4 regions of the Sessilibacter sp. MAH1 genome follow, and region 2 is predicted to be linked to each of the others. Evidence: predicted binding sites of a transcription regulator. Region 2 holds the regulator's gene; each other region holds the start of a gene.
The links. Region 2 encodes PhoB, which activates phosphate uptake and scavenging genes when phosphate is short. Its sites were predicted from a motif close to TGTCATAAANNTGTAACA; they were not measured.

Region 1: the regulator PhoB is predicted to act here: its motif matches at 4,246-4,263, upstream of ACYQ28_RS18240 (TRAP transporter small permease subunit).
Region 3: the regulator PhoB is predicted to act here: its motif matches at 1,053-1,070, upstream of ACYQ28_RS14475 (ExeM/NucH family extracellular endonuclease).
Region 4: the regulator PhoB is predicted to act here: its motif matches at 2,620-2,637, upstream of ACYQ28_RS02950 (choice-of-anchor I family protein).

Annotation. Positions count from the first base shown of each region.
Region 1 covers NZ_BAAGIC010000025.1:21,232-28,783, forward strand. The annotation lists gene ACYQ28_RS18230 (methyl-accepting chemotaxis protein) at 1-1,807, opposite strand, end outside; gene ACYQ28_RS18235 (TRAP transporter large permease) at 2,408-3,694, opposite strand; gene ACYQ28_RS18240 (TRAP transporter small permease subunit) at 3,691-4,221, opposite strand; gene ACYQ28_RS18245 (TRAP transporter substrate-binding protein) at 4,356-5,435, opposite strand; gene ACYQ28_RS18250 (hypothetical protein) at 6,654-7,127, shown strand; gene ACYQ28_RS18255 (ferritin-like domain-containing protein) at 7,409-7,552, opposite strand, start outside.
Region 2 covers NZ_BAAGIC010000005.1:126,775-134,326, reverse strand. The annotation lists gene ACYQ28_RS07070 (tetratricopeptide repeat protein) at 1-1,304, opposite strand, end outside; gene ACYQ28_RS07065 (GNAT family N-acetyltransferase) at 1,396-2,541, opposite strand; gene phoR (phosphate regulon sensor histidine kinase PhoR) at 2,774-4,096, opposite strand; gene phoB (phosphate regulon transcriptional regulator PhoB) at 4,153-4,857, opposite strand; gene ubiA (4-hydroxybenzoate octaprenyltransferase) at 5,123-6,004, opposite strand; gene ACYQ28_RS07045 (HU family DNA-binding protein) at 6,264-6,548, shown strand; gene ACYQ28_RS07040 (HDOD domain-containing protein) at 6,630-7,552, opposite strand, start outside.
Region 3 covers NZ_BAAGIC010000015.1:29,524-37,075, forward strand. The annotation lists gene ACYQ28_RS14470 (tautomerase family protein) at 168-383, opposite strand; gene ACYQ28_RS14475 (ExeM/NucH family extracellular endonuclease) at 1,214-4,495, shown strand; gene ACYQ28_RS14480 (CPBP family glutamic-type intramembrane protease) at 4,531-4,944, shown strand; gene modC (molybdenum ABC transporter ATP-binding protein) at 4,984-6,057, opposite strand; gene modB (molybdate ABC transporter permease subunit) at 6,119-6,823, opposite strand; gene ACYQ28_RS14495 (hypothetical protein) at 7,154-7,552, shown strand, end outside.
Region 4 covers NZ_BAAGIC010000002.1:220,568-228,119, reverse strand. The annotation lists gene ACYQ28_RS02950 (choice-of-anchor I family protein) at 1-2,550, opposite strand, end outside; gene ACYQ28_RS02945 (hypothetical protein) at 2,673-3,749, shown strand; gene ACYQ28_RS02940 (sterol desaturase family protein) at 3,949-4,833, opposite strand; gene gorA (glutathione-disulfide reductase) at 5,084-6,451, opposite strand; gene ACYQ28_RS02930 (sensor histidine kinase) at 6,820-7,552, opposite strand, start outside.

The DNA of each region.
Region 1 (7,552 bases), on a different contig from region 2:
GACCCGCCTCACCGGCACGGGCGGCCTCAATGGCAGCGTTTAGTGCGAGTAAATTGGTTTGCTCGGCAATGTCTTCAATGGCTCGAATGATATTGGTAATTTCTTTGCCTGAAGCTTCAACTTCTGCCATGGCACTTTTTAAGCCAGACATTAATTCGTTACCATCCTTAGCGGTTTTCTCGGACGCTAAAGAGAGTTGTTTGGTGCGCTCGGCATTTTTCGAAGTTTCGGAGATCTGTCTTGCCATATCGGTAATGGTTGAGCTAATTTCCGATGTTGAAGCCGCAGAGCTGGCTACGCCCTCTGACATATCGCTAGCAAGTGTTGCAACCTGACCGGCATCTTGTTGGATATAGGCAGCATTTTGCTGAACTTGGGTGACCAGTTCATTGAGATTAGCAACCATGCGTTGCAAGGCTAAGCCCAATTGATCGCGGTTAGAAACCAGTTGAACATCTTGGGTAAGGTCACCTTTTGAAATGCGCTCGGCAACTTCTACTTGTTTTTGCAGACTGTCAGCCATGCTATCTAAGGCATTTGAGAGCTGACCAATTTCATCTACCGCGTCGTAGTTTAGACGTTTCGATAAATCGCCAGAGCCGATGGTTTTTGCCAAATCTACGGCTCGCTTAATGGGTTTGGCAATGGATCTTGCGGCAATCCAAAGAGCAATTAGCGCAATAATAGAAATAATAATGCTGACAGCAATTTGCTTGAAAGTCGCCGAATTATTTTCTTCAACAATACTTTGTTGAAGTTTTTCAGCATTGGCTAATACAATGTTTTCGTTAATTTTCAGCATGATCGACCAAGAGGTTTGTGATCTCCCCATGGTAATGGGAGATAAAGCCGTGATATGGCCGGTGCCTTTGTTAGATTCGATCCACTCTTTGCCCGATTTAATGGTTTCAAGAACTTTTTGATAATTACTTTTAAATAATTCTTGCGATGAGCTACCGATTAATTCTGGATGTTCACTATCGGCGATCAATAATCCTTTTTCACTGATAATAGCGACTTGTCCGGCTCCAGAAAATAATTTGGCATCAACCTCTTCGGCGATTCGCTGCACAAAGTCAAGATTGTAATCGGCACCTACGACACCTAAAAACCGATCGTCAATCACAATTGGTACCGACATGGTTGCCAGCCAAACTTGTTCGCCTTGCACCACATAAGGTAGGGGACCAAGAATACTTTCTAAACGGTTGGCTTTAGGTCCCTGATACCAGCCACCTTTGGGTACGCCGTTGGGGTGGTTTTCTTCGCTGTCGTATTCAACCAATGGTTGCACGCCAATATTTCCATCTTTGGAGCGTGTCCAATAAGGCGTGAAACGGCCCGACTCGGGATTGTTGCCTTCTGAGGTTGTTTGAAACAAAGAACCTAATTTAAATTGATTGTCATTACCGTCGAGAGCATTCGGTTCCCAACAAGAATAGGTGCCGTTAAAACCGTCGTTAAAGATCAAATTATTAAGCAAGACATCATTGACATAATCTCGCGATAAATTAATGGATCCAACTTCGCCCTCACTTGATAACGCCGACGAAAATGATATCGCCATTGATCTGGCGGCGTCGAAAGCAAGATCAAAACTGGAGCCCACTTCTTTTGCATAACGTCCAGATAAGTTCTGAAGATTTTGCAAGGTTATCGAGTTGACTTGTTCTTCAACTTGATCAGATACCAATTTTTGTGTGGATTTTGATGTTATAACCCCAGATGTCACTAATGTTGCCGATGTGGCAACTAAACAAAGGGCACCAATTACAGCGATTGTGACTTGAATAGAATGAAATTTCATAATTTAAGGCAGCTAGATTGAGATTAAATCGTTGGTGTCATCAGTATAGTAGAGTTCTTAAGTTGTGCTCTGGGTGCTAATTACTTCTATGTATATGTAGTGACAGTAACCAGTGTAAACTTGGAACCACCTACTTTTTACATTCCTAAATTATTAGTTTTTATTAAAAAGACGCGTATAAATCTTTGTACAGTTGCTTGTATCGGCAGCGAAAGCTTATGCCAAAGTTTTTAACCGTATTATTTTTCACTAATTTTTTGATAAGAAAACACTGATTCATCAATTTTTTCAGCTACATAAGAAAGAGTGTCTCAAAAGTTATAGTGGCGTTTTTTTAAGAACACAAAGAAGTCTTGAGTGGTGTTTAGATCGAATAATTTGAATATTCTGCTTTAGTGAATAGAAGGGTTATTAAATATTAAACGGGTGTTTAAATTAAGGCGGGTTTTGAATATTTAGACGCAAAAAAACCTCTACTCAAAAGAGTAGAGGCAAGTTTCAGGAAAGATAAAGACAAAAAGAAAGGTATGAAATTGCGCGTTATTTAAAAGTATTTTTTGTATTTAGTAGCGATATTTGTAGTGAGTTTACAAAAAATCTCTATAACAATCCATAAAGGCCTGGAAATAACATAATGCTAATAAGTACGGCTATTTGCATTAAAATAAAGGGCACAATACCTTTGTAAATTTCGGTGGTTTTTACTTCTGGTGGTGCCACACCTTTTAAATAGAACAAAGCAAAACCAAATGGCGGTGTTAAGAATGATGTTTGCAAGTTCATGGCAATTAGAATGGCAAACCACACGGGTGCAATGCCCAATGCATCTGCTACCGGTGCAAGAATTGGTACAATAATAAAACTGATTTCAACAAAATCGATGAAAAACCCTAATATCAAAATCGCTAACATCGACAAAATTAAGAAGCCAGTCGCACCGCCCGGTAAATTTGTTAGAATTTCTTCAACAATATAATCGCCACCGGTATAGGTAAACGCCATTGAGAACGCCGTAGCACCTAACAAAATTGCAAAAACCATGGCAGTAATTTTAACGGTTTCTAAGGCCGAATCCATTAGCATTTTAAAACTGAATTGTCCGTAAATTGCGGCCAAAACAACAGCACCAATACCACCTAATGCCGAAGATTCCGTTGGTGTTGCAACACCGGCGAAGATAGAACCTAAAACCACTAAAATAAGTGCAAGCGGTGGAACAATAGCTTTTAGCGCGTTGAAGTATTCTTGTCGTTTATTGATATTTTCATCAACAGGGAGCGCCGGTGCAGATTCTGGTTTTAAATAGGTGTAGATAAGAATGTATACAACATAAACACCAATTAATAACAAACCCGGGCCAACGGCAGCTTGGAAAAGATCGCCAACGGGAATACCCAATACATCGCCTAAAATAATTAAAATAATTGATGGCGGGATAATCTGACCAAGGGTGCCTGACGCACAAATAGTGCCGCAGGCAAGTGATTTGTCGTAGTTATACTTGAGCATTACCGGCAAAGAAATTAAACCCATTGCCACAACCGAAGCACCAACAACACCTGTAGAGGCGGCTAACAAGGCGCCAACCAATACCGTTGAAATGGCTAGCCCACCGCGCACGCCACCAAAAAGCTTACCCATAGATTCAAGAAGCTGTTCTGCGAGTTTCGTTTTTTGCAGAACAATACCCATGAAAATAAATAAAGGGACTGCCATTAACACCACGTTTTCCATGATGCTTTGCACGCGAAATGGCATAAAGGCAAAAATGTCTGGGCCTTCGGCTAATACGCCAAAAATTAAGGCAACGCCGCCAAAGGTAAACGCTACCGGAAAGCCAAACAGCAATAACAGCAGGGCGACAACGAACATGATAATTCCGATCATAGCGACACCTGCTTGTTGTGATCGTGCTTAATACCGCGCAATTCATTGATGCGCGACACGACGAGTCCTAAACCTGAAATTGCGGTTGCAAAGAAAGCAAACGGGATAACACCTTTGATGATAAATCGATACGGTAAACCACCTGGGTCGCCCGAACCTTCGCCGAGTTCGAAAGACTCTTTGGTAAAATCAATGCCGTAATAACCAACAAATACACAAAAAGGAATAAGTAAGATGACTCCGCCAAAAATATCGATAAAGCATTGCCATTTTGTAGATAGGCGTTCAAAAATTAAATCAACACGAACGTGACCATCGGCTTTTAATGTATAGGGAATCGCTAACATAAACATCGATGAGAAGAGATGCCATTCCATTTCTTGCATGCCAATGGATACGTCATTAAAAACGTAACGCATTAAAACGTCGTAAAAAACGTTTACCAGCATTAACAAAAATAAAACGGCTGCAATTTTTCCAAGCACTTCTGAAAATCCGTTCAGTGCTTTTTCGGCAGCAATTAACATAACCACTCCAATAAAAGAAAGTGTTGTAACAGGTTTAAAACAACAGAGTATGAACTCATTTGACAACCTCTGAATAATTCGTCCGTAAATTAATCAGAGGTTACTTTGATAAAATCTCGATAGAGACTTAGAAATTAGTTAGCAATAGTATTTAAGTAAGCTTTGTCAGATACATCGGTCCAGTGACGTGCTTTTTTCAGGTATTGCGCTTGTGAATCTAAAATCTCTTTAATTAAAGGATCTTTTTCAGCGTATTCCGTTAAAAGCTTGGTGTTTGCACCGCGTACCGCTTCAATAACTTCTGGTGGGAAGCTCTTAATTTGCACGTTAGGATAATCTTTATCGATAACCGCTAGGTTTTCAGCAGATTCGTGGTAAGACTGAATATACATTTCGTAAGACGCTGCGCGCATAGAGACGCGAAGAATTTCTTGCAGATCTTCTGGCAAGCGATCCCAAGAGCGCTTGTTGATTAAAAACTGTAATTCGGTCGCAGGTTCGTGCCAGCCAGTGTAGTAGTAGGGCGCAATTTTATGGAAGCCCATACGCAAATCCAAAGACGGGCCAACCCATTCCAAGGCATCGATAGTTCTGCGCTCAAGTGCGGTGTACATTTCGCCCGGTGGAATGTTGGTTGGTTTCGCGCCAAGCTCTGCTAATACCTCGCCAGCAAAACCTGGAATGCGCATTTTTAAGCCTTTAAGGTCATCAACGGTATTGATTTCTTTTTGGAACCAGCCGCCCATTTGCATACCGGTGTTACCACCAGGGAAGCTCATTAGGTTGTATTCGCTATACACCTTTTCCATCAAATCCATACCGCCGCCGTAGTAGAACCACGCGTATTGCTCAGGTGCAGTCATACCAAATGGCATGGTGGTAAAGAACATGGTTGCCGGAACCTTACCTTTCCAATAATAAGACGCAGAGTGGCCCATGTCGTATTGACCAGCGCGCACCATATCAAACACGCCTAAAGGCGATTTGTGCTTGTTGGCTGAATCGATAGTGATTTGCAAACGGCCGCCAGACATCTTCTCGGCCATGGCAGCCATGTTGCGTGGTGAATCACCGAATACTGGAAAATTAGTTGGCCAGGTTTCTGCGAGTTTTAAACGATAAACCTTGTCATCAGCAGCTTGAGCACTGGTTGCAACGGCAAAGCTGGCAATACCAGCAATCAGCCAACGCTTGAGTTTAGAAATTTTTAGCATGTCTATTCCTCTAGTTATTATTTTAAGCGGTGATATTTTGATCACGCCAATGAAACAAGAGGTATTGTGATAGATGAAAACTATTTACGAAATTGGCAGGAGTGCGAAAAGTGTCAGTATAACTACGCATATCGGGTATAAAAGCACCCAGTAAATCTACGTAAAACTACGTACGTAATAAGTCGAAATGCCATTGCACGCCTTGCAGCGAACGGGCTTTGTTTCGGATTTAATGCTAAAAAAATATTTTTTTAGCTTCGTTTTTAACCATAATACTTTGGTAGATATTTCTGTATTTTTATATTTTGAATATTTGGTAAAAATATTTTACGTGTTTAAGACACGTTAATTTCTTTAGACCTGAGTTGTTATTAAAGAAAACCGCGATTAACGCAGAATTTTTTGGCGACATACTTGAGCGTTGCCAAATTCCAAAAAAGGGTAGGTGGCAGACAGACATAGTGAAGACATTAAAAATTGTGTGTTTAATTTCTATCCTCAGATTAAAGTTTAGAAGCGTTAATCAGTAGTGACTAAAAATTGTCTTTTTGTAGAAAATATTATTCATAGTAGCCGAATAAATTTAATTTCAATTTTATTAAATTAACATCTTTAAAAATAATAAATTGTGCTAGAAATACAATTACTGAAAATCGGCTCCCGCTCGATACGTTAAAAGTTGTGTAAATAAACTGCTAAGCAATATTTAATCAATTTGCTCTAAACTTAAACGCATAAAGATCTCCTCAATCGGGCTGAAGAAAGACAACATTTTCCTAAAACTGGAAGTTTAGTAACAAAAATTCACATTTTAGGTAACATTGTTACCAATCAAGCTATTTATTAGAGAATTTTTTATCTGGCGTGTAATAAAATAAACTTTGAACAAATTAATGTTTTAGACACCGATAATATTACTGGATATTTCGAAATCAAATTTAAAGTAATTCTATTATTTCTATTCGCAATTAATATATAGACATTAGTGTTTTATTACATTGAATTGAGTGAAATATCTTATAACGCAGACTGTTTCCTCAGCATTTCTTAACATTTCCAAGTCGCCTGACCGTTTGACTGCAAAAGACTATTTTGATATTTCTTATTGCATGATGTGTTTCACAGAATAATAAACGAAAGCATTATTTCTTTATTTATAAAGCCACAAACCTGAATTGTTGCCAAAAAAATAAAAATAATTTTTAAAGGACTTCAATCATGAATTGCTACGCGAAAACCAATAAAGGTGTTGACGAGATGCGTGCCCGATCGGGTAACGTTGATCCGAAGGCGCGCCGTATTCTTATTCTTTGTAATGGTCAAATGAGCACAGACGATATTATTGGTGCTGTTGGCCAGGAGGCGCAGCGCTATCTGAGTTGGTTAGTTCAAGAAAATTATATTACCAATGGTAAAGATGAAGCTCCGGTTGCTCGCAAAGGTAATTTCGAGCAAGAGCTTGTGGTTTTACCCAGCTCACGCTCTGCCGCAGACTTTGATAAAGCTAAAAACTTTATGGTAAATACGATTGGTCATTTTCACGGCCAATACGGTTATTTAACGCTAAAACGTGAAATTGTTGATACCAAAGATTACTTTGAGCTTCGTGCTCTTTATGCCCAATGGGCAGAGAGTATGGTCGAACTTAAACAATTCGCTAAGTTGAAAAAAGACCTGTTCAAAGTTTTGTAATCACTTCTCGTCTCTACATTTTTGGCCCATTCGGTGCTATTGTTAAATTCAAGGCAAAAAAAACCCCCTAATTTTTAGGGGGTAAGGCTGCTCAGAATAAGAATGCTATTGCTAAATCATGCTAACAACTGCTACTGCTGTGCGTAAATTGATACGCGGGTACTTACCAACAAACCAAACTAAACCAACAAAACGGACAACGGAAGTTTGGTTGATCTATTCAATCTTTCTACAAATTCTCTCGAAACTTGCTCTTAGAATCTATTTAACCCAGAGCTGGTCTAGTTTCTCGTATCTACTGCGTAACTGGTCATCAAATCGGCTAGGTCATCTGCGTGTTCTTCTTCCACCGCCAGAATTTCTTCCAATAGTCTGCGTGTGGTTGGGTCTTTATCACCAATAAATTCAATCATTTCACGGTAAGA
Region 2 (7,552 bases):
GCCAACACTTTAGACTCACCGGCAAACTCCGCGGCCATGGCATGAAGATGATCTTCGGCCTCTTCGGTTTCACCGGCGTCTTGCAAGGCTTGCACGTAATCAAGATGACAATCGGCGTCGTCGGATGCGTTGTGGCGAAACAGTTGTCGGGCTTCGTGATTGCTTTTCTCAGCCGTTGGTTTGTTCATTGCCTGCTCTAAACTCGATAAAATCAGGCCGCCTTTGAGCTGTACATCAAGATCATCGGGATTGTCTTTGAGTTTACGAGTGAGAATTTTGCGCGCCTTTTCGGCTTGTTCGTAAGACTCCTTTGTGGATGAGTCGCGGGCCCAATGGGCGGCTTTGCGAGCAAAGTTATACACGTCCGATTCGTCTTCGTGAATACTGTTCATGCCCCACTTAATGGCGTGCTGAAAACTTCGTGTGCTGGTTTTGACGTCGCCGTTGGCTTCGGCGATTTCGGCCAATTTACGATGTCGCAACACCGATTTTGGCGACAACTTACAAGCATGTTCGATTTCTTCTTGGGCTTTATCGATATCCGAGCGCGACAAATGTACCCGAGCTAACAGGTCTCGGGCCTCAACGTAGCGTTGATCGTGGGCGAGCACTTTTTGCAGAATAATTTCCGCTTGATCCATGGCGCCAAGCTCAACCAAGGTTTCGGCTAAACCCAGCATGGCCCAAGGCAGCGGTCGCTGTTCAACAATGCTTTCGTAGTGCTCGCGGGATTTATGCAGTTCACCCAGTAAGAATAAAATCCGGCCTTTGATGCGCTCTATTTCAAACGCAAACTTAGCACCGCTGGCGAGCATTTTTTCGCAGACTTCAATGGCTTCGCGGTAGTTTTTTTCGGCGAAGAGTTTTTTGATCGGCAGTAAGGCTTCGTGTTTGATCAAGACTCGATCGAGCCTCAGGCAAAATTGCTTGGGCGTAAAGGGTTTGGCAACGTAGTCATCCGGCTGGCTTTCTATGGCGCCGAGCACCATTTCGCGAGAGGTTTCTGCGGTGATCATGACAAACAGGCCCACGGGAGTGAGCAGCTTTTTAGCGCGCAGCGCTTCAAGCAATTGCTGGCCATCTTGGCTGCGGCCCAGATTGTAGTCGCAGATGATCAAGCTATATGGACGGGATCTACACATCGACATCGCCTCCTGCGCGTTAGCGGCGGTATCGATTCTGGCGATGCCTTGAGTACTGATCATGCGCTTCATGGCGCCGCGCATTTCGGGCATGTCGTCAACAATTAAGCAGTTGTGACGCTCATAGAGCTTAATCAGTTCGAGTTTGGTTATTAGGGTCAAAGCGGTCTCTGGGTCAATTGCGTCTAACTAAAGAAGATTCCCATTAATTAAGAATCTTCTAGAAGTTTAGATGAAATTGATCGCTTAGCTTTTATTCCTGTTTGAAAGGTAGCATTTCTGTGGTTTCTGCCATGTATTGCTCAATGCCTGGCTTTTCGCGTCGTAAAAAATCGCGAATGGCTTCGTCGAATCGACTGTCTGCCAACCAGTGATTTGACCAGGTGGCGGTTGGTGTAAAGCCGCGCTGGATCTTGTGTTCGCCCTGTGCACCGGGATCAAAACATTGAATGCCCTGCTCTATGGCGTATTCGATACCTTGGTAGTAGCAGGCTTCAAAGTGCAGCGAATCGTACTCATCGCGACACCCCCAATAGCGACCAAAAAGATGCGTGCTACTTTTAAAACACAAAGCCGCCGCGACCAGTTTGTCGTTGGTGTAGGCTTGAACCATCATCAGGTTTTCGGGCATGGTTCTACCCAGAGTTTGAAAGAAATCTCCGGTTAGATAGCCATCATGGCCGCTGCGTTTTAGATAGGTAAGGCGGTAGAACTCGTAGAATTTGCGCCATTGCGCTTCGGTAATGTCTCTGCCTTCACAGCGTATCAAGGTGACGTTTTGAGACTCAACCTTCTGGCGCTCTTTTTTAAGGTTTTTACGCTTACGGCTGGCAAATGTCGCTAAAAAGTCGTCAAAATCTCTGAAATCTTGATTATACCAATGAAACTGGCAGCCTTGGCGCAAGGCAAATCCCGACTGCTCTAAATGGCTTGCCGCCTTGATATCACTGAACAAACAATGCCACGACGACGCGCCTATTTTTGCAGCCTGGTCGGTGATCACTTCTGCCATTTGAGTCATTAACGTTTGTTGCTGTTGTTCGTCGAGATGATTGGCAAAGCAAAAACGTGGGCCGGTAGCCGGTGTAAAAGGAATAGCACTTAACAGCTTTGGATAGTAATGCAGGCCGTTGCGGTGGTAGGCGTCGGCCCATGCCCAATCAAATACGTATTCGCCATAGGAATGGCCTTTAACAAACAGTGGCAGCAAAGCGATCAGTTGATCTCCTTGGTAAACCGTTAGGTGAAAAGGTTGCCAGCCGGATTCGGCGGTGGTTGCGCCACTGCTTTCTAAGGCGTGTAAGAATTCATGTCTTAAAAATGGATAATCACCACCGGCGACGCGATTCCAGTCGTTGGCGTCAACATCGGTAACACTGGTTACAAACTTAAAATCCATACAAATTATCCAAGCGCAGGTTCGATGTGATACTGGGTTTAACGCTGCGAGCGTTAATGCCATTTTCGCGAGTTGCGAAAGCTATGCCGTAGGGCTTATCAAACTAGAACTGGGACGAGAGTTCAACCGATAGTTGCAAAACACTGTTTTCGAAATTGTGTTTTCGAAATTGTGTTTTCAAAACTGTGCTTTCTGAAATCCAGAGTCGGTACGACTTCTGAAATTAACGATGTTATTCGCTATCGTTTAACGATGACGGGCGGTGTTCTTGAACGACGCGATCCAGACGGAAGCTACAGGTAAATGTGCTGCCGTGGTTGATTCGACTGGTAATTTCAAGAAGGGCTTGGTGACGTGATAATACGTGCTTAACAATGGCCAGCCCTAAACCGGTGCCGCCGGTGTCTAGGCTGCGGCTGGCGTCAACGCGATAAAAGCGTTCGGTAAGTCTGGGAATGTGGCGCGCTTCAATACCTATGCCGTGGTCTTCAATGGCGATATGACCGCCGCCTTCATCAACGTAAGCGTGCAGAATGATTTGGCTTTTGGCCGGTGAATAACGCACGGCGTTGTACACCAAGTTAGAAATACAACTGCGTAGCTCTTCGATAACGCCAATCAACAAAAAGTCTTCGTCGGCGTCGATTTCAAACTGATGAGCCTTGTCGCCACTGAGGTCTTGGGCGTCGTGGACGATGCTTTGCAGCAAATCGGCGACGTTAATTTTTGTCTCTCGCAGGCTGCTGTCGTCGGTTTCAAGGCGTGTCAAAGTCAGCAGATCTTCAATGATCAAGGTCATGCGTTTCGATTGCTGTTCCATTTGGCTGATGGCTTTTTGCCAAACACCGGGCAGCGAATCGGCATTATCGGCCATGGTTTCTAAGTAACCCCGCACCACTGTCAGCGGTGTACGCAGTTCGTGAGAAACGTTACCGATAAAGTCTTTGCGCATTTGTTCAAGCTTTTGCAGCCGTGAAATATCGCGCACCACCATCAGGTAGTCGCCTTGGCCGTAGCGGTTGATTTGAAAACTTAAGAATTGATCGCTATCGGTGGCCGACGGCATGGTTAGCGGTTCTGAGTAATCTTCGGCTTCGAGGTAGCGCACAAAGCGCGGCGAGCGCAGGTAGTTAACGATGGGTTTGCCGTGATCGCCCGGTTGTAGGCCGATCAGTCGCCGGGCACTTTGGTTCCACCATTGAATGGACGCTTGGTCGTCTAAAATAATCACCGCGTCCTTGAGTGCGGCGGTAGTTTCTTGCACCCGAAGAATCAGTGATTGTAAGCGGTGCTTTTCTTTGTTGTGCCTTTCGCGATTGTTGGAGACCTGGTAATAAACCTCCTCCCAAAAGCCGGTGGCATTGGGCACCTGGCCGATACTGCGAGTGGTTAGCCAACGCTCAAGCTTGCGCATGTTGTACAGCGTCCAAGCGCCGTACAACACATTGGCCAGCAATAAGGTATACAGTGGATAACCAATGACGAGACCAAGTACAGCCGCAACTGCGATAGCGACTAAAAATTGCCGAAATTCAGATACAAAGCCACGATGCACGAGTGATCTCGAGTGATAGGTTTACGACATTAAAGCTCAAGTATAAGCGATTTATCTTAAGCTTTTTCGGTGACTTTGATGGAAAAACGGTAACCGGTGCCACGCACGGTTTGAATAAAGCGGTCGTGGTCGTCTTGAGTTAAGGCTTTACGCAGGCGACGAATGTGAACGTCAACGGTGCGTTCTTCCACATAGACGTTGCCGCCCCAAACGTGGTCAAGCAGTTGGCCGCGAGTGTACACACGTTCTTGGTGGGTTAAGAAGAACTCCAGCAAGCGGTATTCGGTTGGACCCATATCGATGGGTTTCTCGTTGATGGTAACGCGGTGGCTTACCGGGTCGAGTACTAGGCCTTCGACCGAAATTGGGCCACTGGTAGAGGCAGAGTCGGTGCGACGTAAAACTGCTTTTAAGCGAGCGACCAGCTCTCTGGGTGAGAAGGGCTTGGTGATGTAGTCATCAGCGCCGACTTCTAAACCTTGTACCTTGTTGTCTTCCTCGCCTTTAGCGGTAAGCATGATGATTGGAATTTGCGAAGTAACCTCATCGCGCTTGAGGCGACGAGCTAATTCGATACCGCTGGTGCCAGGTAACATCCAATCGAGCAGAATCAAATCTGGCTTTTCATCCACAATCAGGGTGTGTGCCGTCTGCGCATCCATGGCTTCAAGGCATTTATAATCCGCCATTTCAAGTGCTACACGCAGCATATCTCGAATGGAGGATTCATCGTCTACGATCAAAATTGTTTTATCGGCCATGGTTGCACACCGGAATTGTGAATTTAAGGAGGCGTTTTAAGCTGGGTGCATTTAATAAAGGTTTTGTTTCGCTTTTATGACAATCATAGCAATTGGTTGTGATAAATCTGTAATTTGTGTGAAACACACAGGTATATTGGCGAAAACTGTCTAATGAGTTAGTAATTGCCGCAGAATTCATAAGGTTTAGGGCATAAAAATCGTAATGCTTAGATGCCTAAATTTTTAAATGCCTAAATTTTTAAATGCCTAAATTTTTAAATGCTTAAAGCAAATAATCAGCCGCGATCGCCACGAATAAAACCACACCCACCCACTGATTATTCTTAAACGCCTTGAAACATTGCTCCCGCTCGCGATTGCGAATCAAATATTGCTGATACACAAACAAACCCGCGCAAATGGCCACGCCAATGGAATAAATCCAACCCAATTTGGCGTTATCACCGATCAGTATCATGCCGAATAGCGTCAGCACTTGTAGACACCCAGTAATAACCTTGTCCATATCGCCAAACAATACCGCGGTGGATTTCACGCCAATTTTTAAGTCGTCATCGCGATCGACCATGGCGTAGAAGGTATCGTAGGCAATCACCCAGAGCAGATTGGTAAAGTAAATGACCCAAGCGGTTTTTGGCAACGTGTTGGTTTCAGCCGTAAATACCATGGGAATTCCCCAAGAGAATGCAGCACCTAATACGACCTGTGGCATATGCGTGTAGCGCTTGGCAAATGGATAAGCACTGGCGAGTAGTAATGCCGCAAATGACAGCGCAATGGTTTGCCAATTGGTCAGAATCACTAACGCAAAGGCCAAAGCACACAAGGCTATAAAAAGGAACAGTGCATTGCCTTCCGATAGTCTTCCAGCCGCCAGCGGACGTTGGTTGGTACGCTTAACCTTGCCATCAAAGTTGCGGTCGGCGTAATCGTTGATAACGCATCCGGCGGAGCGCATCACAAAGACGCCGAGGGTAAAAATAATTAGGGTGCTGACGCTGGGCTCGCCTTCTGAAGCAATCCAAAGCGCCCAATAAACCGGCCAGAGCAACAATAGACTGCCCACCGGTTTATCCATTCGCATCAATTTTAGGTAGTCGTTCCAGTCGCCGGATTTTGGGGTTACGTATTTCTCAAGATTCATTAATGGCTCGACAAACTTCTTTGGCTATAACTCAAATCGTTAAAATTTGGCTTAAAAACAGGTGGTAAATCAATTTGGCTGCGATCTTACGGCCTTAGCGGCTTGATAAAGCCATAATTTCGACTAAAAAGAAAGCCAGAGGTGTTTAAAGTGCGCGACAAAGCGAGTTATTTAGTTAGGGATTTCTTAACTTGTTTTGAGCGTTGCTGTGGTTTTGAAGAAAGATTTAACAATTACAACAACAGAGAAATCATTCGCCATGCATAAAACTGAATTGGTCAACGCCGTCGCCGAAAGTGCCAACATCACCAAAGAAAAGGCACATGACATCATTTCCACCATTCTCGATGAAATCACCAACGCATTAAGTCGCAACGAGTCGGTTAATATTTTGGGTTTTGGATCGTTTAATCCCAAAACACGAGCCGCTCGCACTGGGCGCAGTCCTGCGACCGGTGAGCCAATCGAAATCACCGCCAGTAACAGCGTGTCTTTTAAGCCCGGAAAACAATTGAAAGATCTAGTCAATCAAGCATCTTCATAGCCGTTCGCGAGTTTTCTTTGCAAAGATCGACGCCACAAAAAAGCCCTCAGATGAGGGCTTTTGGTTATTTGCAAACTGCGATTAATGGCTGAGTTCGTTGGCGATGGTTTCTAGCTCTAGGGCGGATTCAATAATGTTATCGAGGGTTTCGTCTAAATCGGTTTGAGTCAAATGCACGCGGGCGAGCATTTCTGGCGACAGTGGCTGTTTGGGGCCGTCCGCTAAGCCTCTTAAGCACAAGATGCGATGGGAGATGTACAAAAGATTGGCGTAGATGGCGTGCTCACCGTCGTAATCGGGGTTGTCTTGGTGACGTAATGCGGTTACAACCTCCTGCGGCATATTCCACAAATCCATCAACCAAGAGCTTAATTGCTGGCGACTGACGCCAATTTGCTGCTTTTCTACCACCGAGTCATCTACGTGCGGATTGGCATCCCACGATTTGCATAGGCGGTCGAAATACGGTGGAAAGACGTCGGCAATAATCAAATAACCGAAGTTATGAAGTAAGCCAGAAAGATACGCTAGACCAAAACCGGGGCGATGTGGTCGGTCAATGGCCGTGACTAACCCTTCCATGGTGGCGGCCATATAAACCGCGGTGCGCCAGTAGGTTTGTGAGCCGTGTGGGCCTCTGGGAGGAATATCAAGAGTTCGACTCAGAGCAATTCCCAGAGCGAGATTGAGCACCATGTCGAAGCCTAAAACGCGCACTATAGCATCGTGAATTGAGCGAATTTTTCCGGGAGCCGAGTAATAAGGCGATGATGCCCAGCTAACGACTTGCGCGGCGAGGCTGGGGTCGGTTTCAACAATAGACGACAGGTCGCTGATGTCTGCATCCGGGTCTACCCTTAATTTGATGATGCGCTGGGCAGTTTCTGGTAGCGGCGGCATCTCAAGGGTGTCTTCAAGGCGCTGTTTGATGCGAAGTGCGGTGAATTTAGAGACTGACTGCTTAATGTCGGCCACGTCGTTATCGGTGGACATCAAGCCCTGCT
Region 3 (7,552 bases), on a different contig from region 2:
GAGGTTAGATGAAAACTCTGATTAATTTCTTAAAAGACTGATTTGTACCAATCTTTTAGCAGCACAAGGATGTGTTGTAGATGTTGGATATCTTTTTGAGTTGCCAACAAAAAAATCCTGTACTCAATTTAATCAGAGTTTTATTGCTAAAAAAAATTAGGCATAGATTAGCTTTGCATTAATTTTTTTACATCGCTTAATGATAGCGCATTGCCACCAACACCCCATTGGCCGTCGTTGACTTCTTCAATAGTAATCCAAGTAACTTCACGAAGTTTTTCGCTGGTTACTTCACAAACCGCATCGGTTACTTTAGTAATTAATTCAGCAGATTGTTCTTTAGAAAGTTCGTCTTTAAATACTTTAATTTCGATAAAAGGCATGGGGCGCTCCTAAATACTAAATGGTTTTATTGTTATTGGTTTACAAAAAGTTAAATAAAGAAAATGCTAATTCCTAGCGCTTTTAAAGCGCTTGAATAAGTCGAACAGTAATTTTCTTCTTGCAAACTGATTAAACCGTCGCAAGTGGTTGAAATTGTACGTCGCATTTTCGATATTTGCCCTCTGATTAAATCTTAGCGAAGTCAGTCAGAGATTCTTTAAGTAATCTGTCTTTGGGTTAGACGTTTACGCTGAAGTTTGTTGGGCGTAGTGAGAGGTTAACGGATTTTTTAGGGACTAAGCAACTCGGCTCAAAATTCGTTATTTATGAAATATAAATTTAATAATTCATACTTTAAGAGGGTGTTGTGAATAAATGTTTAAGAAAAATCATACTATTAGCGGGTTGTGCAAAAAGCTGTTTTCTAAACACAAACAAATAACCATCAAAAATAATAATAGATGGTTATTTGTTTGTGTTTAATTATTCAAAAAAAATCTAAAAAAGCCGTTCAAATTGATCACATAACATTCCGCCTCTTCATCTCAACCTGTTTTGGTTGGTCAATCCAACAGGATCAAAATCGTTTTTTCGTCGTTTTTGTTAATCCCTCAATCGATAACGACGTGCATTTTTTGAACGCTTGTTATTCGTTTTGGTAATTTTATTGTTACAAAAATATGCATTAATGAAATAAAAAATCGCATTTTGTTTGAGGTAAGCATCACACTTTAGCGTTTACTGAGGATATATTGTACGAATCTTAAGTGAACCGGTTAAGTATTTTGTTGGATATTATTTTTACGATTAGGAATGACGGGGAAACATTATGAAGAAAAAATTACTGGCCAGTGCGCTGCTGAGCGCAATGGCACCTGCTGTGTTTGCGCAGGATCTTATTATTTCAGGTATTGCGGACGGCCCTATTTCGGGTAACCCAAAAGCGCTAGAGTTACGCGCTCTTGCGGATATTCCGGACTTAAGTGCATATGGGTTTGAAAGTCTATCATCTACGACTAATGGTAGATTAAATGGCGGTGGTCCAGATTTCGTATTTCCAAGTGTTGCGCTTGCTGCTGGCGAATATATTTATGTTGCTACAGAAACCCCTGTTTTTACTGATTTCTACGGATTTGCACCTGACTACACAACTGGCGAAATTAGCGTAAATGGTGATGACCCAATATTGCTTTATTTCAACGGTGTAATTTCAGATACCTACGGTGTAGAGGGTGTAGATGGTAGCGGGACCGAGTGGGATTACACGGATGGTTGGGCAAAACGTAACGCCAGCGTCACCGCTCCAAATGCAACTTTTACAGCATCTGAGTGGGCTTTCAGTGGAACTGATGTGTTTGATGGACAGACCACAAATGCTACTTCTCCGACTCCGTTCCCAGTAGGTGCTGAGGAGGCAACTCCTCCAGAAGAAGAGCAGCCACCAGCCGAGCCACCATTAGTTCTTATTTCTGCGGTTCAAGGTAATCCTACCACCTACGGTACCAACAACTTTGGTGACGTTGATGTCAGCCCAATTATCGGTGAGTTAGTTACCGTTGAAGGTGTGGTCGTTGGCGATTTCCAAGATGGCGATACCGACGAGACTCGTAATCTACGCGGTTTTTACTTGATGGAAGAAGTGGCCGACCAAGATACCGATCCTACGTCGTCTGAAGGTGTGTTTATCTTCGATAACACCTTTGGTGTAGACGTTAACGTCGGTGATGTGGTTCGTGTATCCGGTACCGTTAACCAAAACTTTGGCGAGACGCAAATCAACAACATTACCGCGGTAACCGTTGTTGCACCTTGCATTATTGATCCAGCTGCCGCCGTTGCTGATTTGGTTACCGATATCAACCTTTCTGCGATTACCGACGTTACCCTAAGCCAAAACGATGACTTTCAGCCAGATCTAGAATCTTACGAAGGCATGTTGGTTCGCTTCCCAGAAACCCTAACAATCACCGAACAATTCCAGTTGGATCGCTTTAATGAGATTCGCTTGGTTGCCGGTGAGCGTCCACGTCAGTTCACCCAAGAAAATGCCCCAAGCGCGGCAGGTTTTGATGCTCAGGCACGTTTAGACGGTGCTCGTTCAATCGTGTTTGATGACGGTTTAAATTTCCAAAACCAAAACGTCTCGGGTTTGTTCCAATTCCCTTACGCCGAAGCCGTAGCTCCACGCATGGGTGATCAAATCGTTAACCTTTCTGGTGTTTTGGATTACAAATTTGCCGGTAATGGCGCATCGGGTTCAACCTGGCGTGTTCGCGGTCATTTAGATGGCGTAAACACCTTCACATCAACCGCGGAAGAAAATTCGCCAAACCCACGCACGGCTGCTCCTGAAGATGTTGGTGGTAACCTTAAAGTTGCCTCTATGAACGTATTGAACTTCTTCACCACCATCGATTTGTCGGGTGTTTCCACTGCAATTGGTATGGACCCACGTGGCGCCGATACCACCGAAGAGTTTGATCGTCAGTTAGTTAAGCTGACGAATGCCATTGTTGCTATCGATGCCGACGTCATTGGTTTGATTGAGATCGAAAACGAATTCAACAGCACCGAAGCCGTTGATACCGCCGTTGAAGCGCTAATTGCCGCGGTTAACACACAGTTGGGTTCCGAGGTTTACGCGTTTGTAAATCCGGGTGTGCAATTTGTGGGTTCAGACGCAATTGCCGTTGCCATGATCTACAAACCAGCAGCCGTTGAAATTGCCGAAGGCAGCACCATCGCCATGCTAAATGACACTATCGCAGCAACCTTGCCAGGTTTTGAGACTCGCGACTTTGCGGCTGATCCGTTATTTGAAGGCCCGGCCACCAGCCGTGTGCCTTTGGCGGCAACCTTTGAAAGTGTCGAAACCGGTGATTTATTTACCGTTGTTGTTAACCACTATAAATCAAAAGGTCAATCGGGCCTTAATGACGAAACCAGCCCTAACTTCGACCAAGGTGATGGCGCAGGCTTCTGGAATGCACGTCGTTTAGAAACTTCACAAGCTGTATCTGCTTGGTTAGCAACTAACCCAACGGGTATTGTCGATGGCGATATGATCGTTATGGGCGACCTAAACAGCTACGCGCAAGAAGAACCTGTGCAATTCTTGTTAGGCGAAGGTTTTGTTAACGTCGAAGGTGCTGAGTCAAACTCATTCGTATTCGACGGCCAAACCGGTACCCTTGATTACATTTTGGTCAGCGACGAGCTAAACGCCAAAGTTAACGATGTAACCGTTTGGAACATCAACTCCGACGAAGCCGATGCCTTAGATTACAACCTAGATTTCGGTAAAGAAGCGAGCTACTTTGATGGTACTACAGCAACTCGTTACTCAGATCACGACCCTGTAATCGTTGGCTTCAACCTAGAATCACCAAACCAAGCGCCTGTTGCTGATGCTGGTGCTGCTCAAACCGTTACCGAAGGTGCAACCGTTACTCTGGATGCTAGCGCATCTACGGATGATGCCGCAGTGACAGCATTCAGCTGGACTCAAGTTAGCGGCCCAGCCGTAACCCTAACCGGTGCCGATACTGCAACGCCAAGCTTTACCGCGCCAGAAGTTGCTGCTGAAACCGTGTTGGTATTTGAAGTAACCGTAAGCGATGCCGAAGGTGAAACAGCTACTGCCATGGTTTCGGTAACCGTCAACGATGCTCCAAACCAAGCGCCTGTTGCAGATGCTGGTGCAGATCAAACCGTTGATGAAGAGTCTACCGTTACCCTAGCGGGTTCTGGTACCGATCCAGAAGAGGGTGAATTAACCTTCGAATGGGATCAAGTTTCTGGCCCATCGGTAAGTTTGTCCGGTGCAGATACTGCAACTGCAAGCTTCACGGCACCAAGCTTAACATCGGATCAAGAATTGGTCTTTGAGTTAACCGTAACCGACGCAGAAGGTTTAAGCAGCACCGATCAAGTGACTGTAACCGTAGTAGATGTGGCGAACGTACCTGCCGACAATGGCGATCGTAAAAACATCTTTGGTTGTTCATTCGGTGGCGGTAACGCTCCAGTTGACCCAACCCTACCGTTTGCAGCCTTGTTAGCGTTGCTCTTTATCAACCGCAAAAAATTCGCTAAATTCATGCATTCATGAATCGAGCTGAATTAAACGCACTAGGGGCAGCCGTAATGGCTGCCCTTTTTATTTTGGGGCTTTGGTGTTGGTATTTAGGTGTATTGCCAACCTTCAATCGCCTAGACTCACTGCGAACTGTTGTGTTGGCCGGTGCGTTTTACCCTATCTGTGAAGAAATTATTTTTAGAGGGCTTATTCAGCAAGAATTATTAAAGCTAAAAATATTCAGCAAAAATCGTCTACCGTTCAACGTTACGTCGTTAACGCTTGCCAATGTAATCACTAGCATCGTATTTGCGTTTATGCACGTGCTGTACTTTCAAAGTGTGGGGGCGTTTGTGGTGGTTATACCATCGCTGATATTTGGTGGGTGTTTTGAGGTTAGAAAAAAACTGCTATTACCGATTTTGGTACATGGAATTTATAACCTATTAGGTTTGTTAGCGCCGGCCTTTTACAGTGCTTAAGATTATTTTTGTCAATAAGCTTTTTAAACCAACGTTTTCTTATCGCATTAGCGCCACACTTTTAATTTGTGCGTAGACAATTTTACCGGGTTCAATATTAAGCTGATGTTGAGACAAACGCGTAATCTGCGCTAAAAAGCATTCCCCGCCCATATCCAATTTAATCAACACCTTCGCCGGATCAACGGCCTGTGTTATAGAATCCACCGTTACCGGAAATACGTTCGAAATACTCGATTTTTGGCCCGGTTGTAATGCCAAGCTCACATCTTTTGCGCTAATGCGAATACGTGCCATTTTACCTACCGGAAAATCCAGTTTAGACACCGCAACCGTGCCGCCTTTAATTTTTACGTAACTCAAATGGTAGTCATCGTTATGGCTGATGACTTCACCATTCACCGCGGCGCTGGCTTCTTCTAAATGCGCTAGCGGTAAATCCGTGCGGGTGAGAATTTCATTTAAATTACCCTGCGCCAGCATTGCGCCATTGTTTAGCAGCACAATGTTGTCGGCGATACGTAAGACTTCTTCCGGCGAATGACTGACGTAAAATACCGGAATATCCAAACTGCCATTTAAGCTTTCTAAATAGGGTAAAATTTCTGCTTTGCTTTGAATGTCTAAACTCGCCAGCGGTTCATCCATTAATAATAATTGTGGGCTGGTTACCAGTGCGCGCGCAATGGCCACACGTTGCCGTTGGCCGCCCGATAACTCAGCCGGAAGCCGGTTTAAAAACGGGCTGACACCCAATAACGAAACAGCGTCATCAAAGCTGACCGATTTAACAACCTGCTTGCGACGTTTTAAGCCGTACTGAAGATTTTTCTCAACCGTTAAATGCGGAAATAAATTCGCCTCTTGAAACACATAACCAATTGGGCGTTCATGAGCCGCTAAATGAATAACTTCATTTTGCCAAATATCACCCTTAAAAATACATCGGCCAAAATCCGGCGATTCTAACCCGGCAATGCAGCGCAGTAGGGTGGTTTTGCCCGAGCCCGATTGACCAAAAAGCGCCGTTACACCTTTGGCGGCGGTTTTAAAATTTACATCTAACGCAAATTCTTCGCGTGTCACTCGGTAGGCAATTTCGATATCGTTCATGTGATTGTTTTACGGGGATTGTTTAATTTGATTGTAATTTAATTATTTAATGTGACATAAATTAAGACGCTTTAAACGAATAATTCTGCGAAGCTTTAGTATTTAAAAAATACAACAAAAACAGCACTACAAACGAAAAACCAATCATCAACAAACTCAACGCGTGGGCCTGATCATATTCAATGGCTTCGACGTGATCATAAATAGCCACTGACAACACCTTGGTTTCACCGGGAATATTGCCGCCAATCATTAACACCACACCAAATTCACCAATGGTGTGCGCAAAACCCAACACCGCGGCCGTTAAAATACCGGGCCGCGCCATGGGTAGGGCGATGGTAAAAAAGCGATCTAAAGGCGAAGCGCCTAACGTTGCAGCGGCTTCCATGGGTTTTTTGCCCATGGCTTCAAAGGCGTTTTGAATAGGTTGCAACGCAAACGGAAACGAATAAATAACCGAGGCGATAACCAAGCCTTCAAAGGTAAAGGCAAAACTCGCAAAACCGAATTGTTTACCTAACTCACCAATAGGGCCGTTGGCGCCAAGCAATAACAATAAATAAAAACCCAATACCGACGGCGGCAATACCAACGGTAAGGTAGCAATAGCCGTAACAATACTTTTCGTATTGCGGTTGCTCCAGGTTAACCACCACGCAATGGGTGTGGCAATAATTAATAAAATCACCGTGGTAATAACCGCAAGTTTAAGCGACAACCAAATGGGTTGCGGATCAACCGTAGCAAAAAAAACTTCCCACATATTCGTACAGCTCCAAGCACTCTTTTTTACCGTGGATTTTTAAAATGAGCGCAGCGATTTATATCTTTAAACTTTGCCTTTGATACTCGCATTTAACACACCAAAAGCAAACCCCAACCCTAAATACCTGCAAACAAGAATTGTTCAGTTTGCTACAGCCAGCACTTCTAAAAAGCCTGTCGGATTTGCGACATGATCTATATCAAATGCATTTAACACATTGAATTTAATAACAAAAATAGAATCATTGCACAAAAATAATACAGGTATACAAATTGCCCAATTGCGATCAATCACAGAATTTAAAATCCAACCTAGGTAGGCAAAGCTATGCTCATTCAAAAATACAAAGACGAAGGTTATCTATTTAACGTAAACCTTACCGGTGAAATTTCTGGCAACGAAATCTACCGTGGCGATTTAGTATTGGAATTCGGTGAAGTTACCGAGCGTGGTGATCGCAAGCCACCCAGCGTGGTTGCTAAACAAGCCGTGGTTTACGCCGTAGCCGATAAAATTGAAATGTTGGTGGCCGGTCTTTATCAGTTGTCTGATCTAGAAATGCTTGCCGAGCACTACCAAAACGACTGTGCCGAAGGCGCGCAAGTGTTAGTGTTTGTACACGACATTAAAGACAACCTAATTATTAGCTTAGGCAACCTAACCGTCAAAGCCGTACCGCTTGACGACGGCATGATTTGGAACGAAGCCCTAGAGCTTTTATGCATT
Region 4 (7,552 bases), on a different contig from region 2:
AACACGAATTTCTTCTGAGAAAGTATCGTAATCGCGCGCATCACCTTCGTTGGCGGTAACGACAAAATCAAAACCGTTTGAGGAATACGCAGCAATGGCGTCTGGCTGATAAATACCAACAATATTGTAGTTTTGGAAATTAACCGCATCGTCGCGATCGCTAGCGTCTAATTGATTACCGCGAATGGAGAAATCTTTAGTACCCAGTGAATGAATACTAGAAATACTGTTGTCGGTAAGATCAATAACGGCAATGGCGTTGTTTTCTTGCAAGCCAACGTAAGCAGTTTGCGAATCACTGGCTACGGCGATGTACTCGGGTTCTAGATCTTGTGCTACCGAGGCATTCGGGCCAAAGATGCGAATATTTTCATCGAATTCTGCTCTGCGTGCGCCGCCTTCATTAAATGCGGTGAAATCTAGCAACGTCGCCGAAGTTGCAGGTACGCCGTTGGTGATATTAATAATGGCAACGGTGCCGATGGGATCGTTGCTGTAATCGTCGCTAGGTTCACCTTCACCGGCAGAGAGTACTTTGCTGCCGTCGGGTGTAAAGGTCACCATGTCGGGTAATGCGCCCACTTGCACCGCGTTTATAAAGCTTACTGCCTCACCAGAAACATCGTAAAAAGCAATAAAACCTAGGTCTTGAGTGTTGTCGGCCTCAATGGCTACGGCCAATAAATTACCAAACACAGACACACTGTTAGCATTGCCAATGGCAGCTGGTGCTAGGTCGCCAACTAAATCGAGCGTTTCAATAAGCGTTAATTCGCCGTTATTAAGACCCGAGGCATCTAAGACATCAACACTTTGCGCCACAGCATTGACCACAAAAACTCGCTCACCGGCGGAGTCAAAGGTAACAATTTCGGCGGCGCCGTCTGGATCGGCCTCTACGGTCGTAAAGGTTGCAATGGCTTCCATGCGCACGGTTTGCGAAACCACAGAATCGGCATTCATAGCATCGCGCGACATAACCAGTAATTGGGTTTGTTCGCCGGTAATACCAAAATCGTTATCGTTAATTAATAAAATGGTATCGTCATCCAGTAATGCGATGCCTTCTAATTTTGTGGGTGCGATTAGGTTTTCTGGTAGGTCTGTTAAGGTGTTAAACGCTAAGGCTTTTGCTACCGGTGTTGCGTTAAAGCTTACCAAATCGAAAACATTTTCTAACACACGCGGATCAGCAGACTCATTAGCCGTAACCGTTGCACTGCTTAAATCGGTGCCTAAAATATTTTCGGCAGTCGCAAGATTAATTTCGTACAGTTTGGTGGTTGCCGTGCCGCGTTCTAAAACCAATAATTGATCGGTGTCTAACGCAGTCATTTCAGAAATACGCACCGCAGTAAAATTATTGGTGATATCGCCACCTAACTGCGCGTTACCAAACGTTTGTGGGCGATCGAGCACATAAATGTATTCACCCACAGCGGCACCCAAGGTGCCATCGCTGTTTAATGCGTATTTCATTAAACGTACGTGGCGAGAGTTACGATAAATATCCGCCGTGGTATTTGCCAACGGGCTTTGCATGATAAAATACAAAAAGTCTTCGTTGGGCGATACGGCAATGGATTCGATACCACGATTTAATTGACGAAAGCGATACACATCGGGAAGACCGCCAGTAACAGGATAATTTGCACTGGCTAAATCGGCGGCAACGCTTTGTGGTACAACGCGCTCTAGAATGGTTCCGTCGCTGGCAACATGAACCAATGAAGGACCGTACTCGTCAGAAATCCAAAAAGTGCCATCCGATAATTTTACTAATGATTCTGGATCAAGACCGTTATTGTCGAAGGCAATTTGATTAGCGTCGTTATCAAAACTTAATTCGGTTGTGGCGGCTTGTAAATTATTGGTGATACCCGAAATTACATTGCCGTCTTGATCACGTAATTCAATTTCTTGAATGATTTCGGCACTAACGCCACTTTCACCGTTGACTAAACGCCACTGGGTGATTTTAGGCGTGTAATTAGGTTGCGGAAAAATCTTGTCGCTGTCGTTATCAATTCCACAAAATTCTGCAATGCCTAAAATGTCTTCGGCGTCGTCACAGCCAATGTTTGGGCCGCGATCGGTAATGGTGTAAAACACTGCCGCAGATTCACCGCGCATATGGAATGCACCGCTACCAAAACCCGTGGTTAATTCTAAAGCTGCTACATCGGCAACGCTGGCCGAAGAAAACATGGCAGTACCTAAAGCGCCTTGGGGAATATCCACTAATGTGGCGCCGGGTGCGCGTAAGCTTGCCAATAAAGTCGTGGTTTCTTCGCTATCAGCTGGGTTACACACAAAAGAAGTGTCGGTGATTTCTGAGTCGTCTAATTCGCCATTCGCGTTAGCATCTAAGCCGCTGTCAATTTGCACACCGCCAAAACTGCAATTAATATCGCCGGGTAATAATTGTGTTTGACTTATAAGGCTGTTTCGCCCGTTGTCACCATTATTACCGTCGTCGCCATCACAGGCGGCGAGTGTTAGGGTTGCTGTTGCAACGGTAAAGGCTAAAAATTTTTTGCTAAAGGTCATTTTGAATCCTACCGAATCATTTTATACACCAAGTTCGGGCTATATAATGATCACGGGATATGACTCAGCGGTGACATAATTGTTACAATTATGCGTAATATTAGTGACAACTGAATACAAATATGACCACACCGACAGATTCTGCGGATTTAATCGACGTGCTACACCAAGTCGCCGAACATTATGAACAATTAAAATCGGCTAAATCGGCGTTTTTATCGATTTTTTTAAGCGATGCCAATAAAACCCTACCCCATTGGCTACCCATTACCGGAGAAAATATCCATTCGCAAGAAAAGCCGTTAATTGCCCAGTTTTTAACAAGTTTAGAAAATCAAAATTACGCCGATCTTATTGGTCAAATTATAAAATGCAGAAATAATTCTGGAATATTACCTCAAAAAAACACAGTAACCGTTGGCGATGGCAAAGATACAAACGAGTTTGAGTTTAACAACACTCCGGCGGGTATTATTTGCGTCAACCCAGAGACAATTTTCGCCGCAAACCAATTTAATACCGCAAAAGATGCATTTAGAGAAAGTATTAATGTTGTGAAAACCCTTTCGGGGTTAAAAAAAACCAAGGTTGGGCGAATAATTTCGCAGGTATTGGTGAGCAATGATTTATCGAAAGAAAAAATTGGCGAGCGTTTAGCAGATTTTTTATCACCGCACTTAGACTTAATTGCCTGTTATCGAAAAATTCAGATATTACCCAAACAGTTAAATTCTTTAAGCTGGACGTGGATGACGCAGCACCGAGAAATTACTCGCGTTCACTTAGACGACGCTATAAAAATGGCGTTAAAACTGGAAGACGATTACACCCGTGATGCGGTTTTAAACCAACTGTATAAAGAAGACCCAAACAAGCCCTTGGCGTATATTAAACCGATAAAACCGCAATTAAGAGCAAATATTGCGTGGCGAGAAAAACAACAAAATGAAGCGCTAGAAGATAAAAAGGAACACGATAAGAAAAAGCACAAACCATCCGTTAAACGGAAAACCATCGTAACATCGTCAATTTTGCTGTGCCAAGATACACGATTACCCAGATTAAAATGGCCGAAAGATAATTTGCCCAGCCATCGTTTAGAAAGAAGCGATAAGAAAATTGAAGATCATCCAATCATTCATGCCTTGCAGCTTTATCGTTATAAACCCTATGTGGAAGATTTAGAAAGTTCTGAGTGATGTCTACCATAAAAGCCTCTGATCAACTCATCGATGATATATTCAGAGGATAGAAATTGACAATGTGATTGCCAACTTCTTCATAATTTCAATCACTTACCGCTCTTGAAATTGGCGACACATTCTTGTTCCACAGGAAACTCTAGATTAATCCGAGTTTCCAATACTTAATCAGAACTTTAATCCATCCATTAACCCGTTATTCGACCGTATTTACGGGTTTTTTCGACATAGGTTTTTCAGGCGCACGATGACTAACGTCGTAACGGCCTTTATTCTTTTTAAACGGCATCCATAACATTCCCGGTAACCAAGCCACTTGCTTGGCATCGCGAGCATAGCTTACCCCTATTTCCATATCTAAATGGCCTAATTGAGGTTGCGCTTTGTAGGTACCAAAAATTCGATCCCAAACCGAAAGGCTAAAGCCAAAATTACTGTTGGCTTCGTTAATGATGGTTGAATGATGAACGCGGTGCATATCGGGCGTGACCAATATTGCGCGAATGATTTTATCAACACCTAAAGGTAGGCGAACATTGCCATGGTTAAACATAGCGCAAGCGTTTAACACAATTTCAAAAATAACTACGGCAACCACGGGCGGGCCAATTAAGAAAATTGCACCAGCTTTAATACCCATAGAAATAATAATTTCAATGGGATGAAAACGTGTACCGGTGGTAACGTCGTAATCGAGATCGGCGTGATGCACTTGGTGCAAGCGCCACAATAACGGTACCGCATGGAACATAACGTGCTGTAAATAAATGACTAAATCCAGCAAAACAACCGCTAAGAGCACAGACCAAAGCAGTGGCAGCTCAAAGTGATTTAATAAGCCCGCATTTTGTTGATCTGCCAAGGCGGCAAGACCAACCGCTGCGGCGGGAAATAATATTCTTAATAAAAAGGTATCTAAAAATACAATTCCTAAATTGTTAAACCAACGTACAGGTTTGGCAACAGAAGGTTTTCGGGCGGGTTTAAACCATTCCCATAAACCCATAATGGTTAATATTCCAAGAAAAAAACTCAGCCGAATTGTTGATTCGTGATTCATAATAAATTCGGACCAAGCCATAAATTCCTCGGAATATTTTTAACATTGTGACTGTTTTGAACGTTGTTACTGGGTTTTGAATATCGCTACTGGGTATTGAACACTCAAAGCCTTATCTAGGCATCTCTGATTAACTCATCCGTGATTTAATTGGAGAGCAGAAATTGACCATAATATTTGCAATTTCTTCATTATTTCTATCGCTTACCGTTGGTGAAATCGGAGACACATCCGTGTGTCGCTGGAATCTTTAGGTTAATCAGAGTTGCCTCTATTTTTTAATAATTTCGCTCACGTCACGCATGGTCACCCACTCTTCAGCGGCCGTTGGATGAACACCAATGGTACTGTCAAAATGCGCTTTGGTTGCGCCAGCTTTAATGGCAACGCCAATAAGCTGCACCATTTCACCAGCCTCTGGGCCAACCATGTGTGCGCCAACAATTTTATCGGTTTTAGTATCCACCAATAATTTCATTAAAATACGTTCTTTGGTTTCACCCAGTGATAACTTCATGGGTTTGAAGGTAGAACGGTACACTGCAATTTCGTCGTATTTTTCAGCGGCTTGTTCTTGGGTTAAACCCACGGTACCAACGTTTGGCTGAGAGAACACAGCGGTTGGAATATCGTCGTAACTGATTTGACGCTTGCCGTTACCGTACAAGGCATCCACCAACACCATGGCCTCACCCAACGCAACCGGTGTTAATGCAACACGGTCAATCACATCACCTAACGCATAAATTGACGGTTCGTGGGTTTGGAAATCGTCATTAACAATGATTGCGCCGTTATCAGCCAATTGAATTTGAGTGTTTTCAAGGCCTAAATTAGCAGTCTTGGGTTTTCTACCAGTGGCGTACATCACCAAATCGGTGGTAGTGGTTGAACCGTCGGCAAAGGTAACCAACAGCTCACCGTTATCTTGTTTTTCGAGTTTGGCGATATCGGAGTTAAAGCGTAAGTTCATACCCTTAACTTTTACTTGTTCGGCTAAGAACTCGCGAACTTCGCTATCAAAACCGCGTAAAAATAATGGGCCGCGATAGACAAGATCTGTTTTTGCACCTAAACCGTTGAATATTCCGGCAAATTCAATGGCGATATAACCACCGCCCACAACAATGACGCGTTTAGGAAATTCTTCTAAATAAAAGGCTTCGTTAGAGCTGATGGCTAATTCAGAACCCGGAAATTCTGGGACAAACGGCCAACCACCTACGGCGACTAAAATTCGCTCTGCCGTGTATTGTTGATCACCCACAGCCACCGTGTGTGGGTCTACGATGGTTGCACGACCGTTGACAAGCTCAACGCCCGCTTTCTCTAGCATGGTTTTATAAATGCCGTTTAGACGCAGGATTTCTTTGGTTTTATTGTCGCGAAGAGTTGGCCAATCAAAGGTGGGATTTTCAACGCTCCAACCAAAAGAATTGCCAACGTGAAAGTCTTCACTGAAGTGTGAGCCGTAAACGAACAATTTTTTAGGAACACAACCTACGTTAACGCAGGTGCCACCCAGAAACATATCTTCAGCAACCGCGACCTTAACCCCCTTGGCTGCGGCCATTCTACCGGCACGCACACCACCGGAGCCTGCGCCGATTACAAAAAGATCAAAATCATAGGTGCTCATAGGTTTCTCCTGAACAAAATTAAATCAAAATCAGAATAAAAGACATTTACCGGCCCACGTTACTGCCGAGTAAGGTCTATGACAACAGCCAGAAATATCATTCCAAATATTTTCCATCTTTAAACGCTGCTTAACGACTCAGTTGAACACGGGAAACTGACTGAGACAAAAAATATATTTCCATTGTCATAATAGATTCAATTTGGACAGGATTTGAAGGTGATTAACCCAGTTCATGCAACAAGTATTTAAGAAAAGCCGAAACTACCAAATGGTAGATTAGTCTGCAAGATAGGAATTACCAGAAATTGACGTACATCCAAAGAAAAGAATAAACCCAAGCAGCGCCTGGGCTTACAAAAGAGAACTTAAGGAAAGGTCAGTCTGAAGCCGTGGCTCCAACCGGATAACTGCGTAGAACTCAGTTTCCAAGAGAGCTGCTCACAGGCAAGCGTGACCAGATAAAAGCCCAAGCCATCGGTTTTGGGTAATGCTTCAGATTGAGACTCGATCCACTTGGCCAATTCGGCTGGCATGCCGGGGCCCTGATCCAATATTTCTAGATAAGATTTGGTGACCACGACCAAAATTTCACCCTCGGTATGACTTAAAGCATTGCGTAATAAATTGCGGATTAGCAGTTTTGCCAAGACGGCGTCGGTAGCGAACGAGAACTGATTGACCCGAAATTGCGTGTTGATTCGACGACCATCCTCGGCATTAACATAGCCTATTTCGTCGATTATTCCTTCGATAAAGGCGTCTAAAATGACCGTTGTCGCCGGCGTAGAGGCTCTGGTTCTGCGCGATAACGTCAGCAGAGTCTCAACATTTTCTTGCATTTCTCCTGTGGCTTGGCGTATGCGATTAAAGGTTTTTTTATTGGCCGAGCCCAAATCGTCGCGTTGTTCTATTACCTGTAGCGCGCCAGAAATCACGGCAATGGGGGTTTTAAGCTCGTGACCGGCCATGCTGATCATGGTTCTTTCTCTGGAAATTAACGACGCAATTTCTGAAATAAACCAATTAAATGCGTGGGCGATTTCTTGAAGCTCATCGTCTGAGAAGTCGGTATCGATGGGCACCAAACTATCTTCAGGC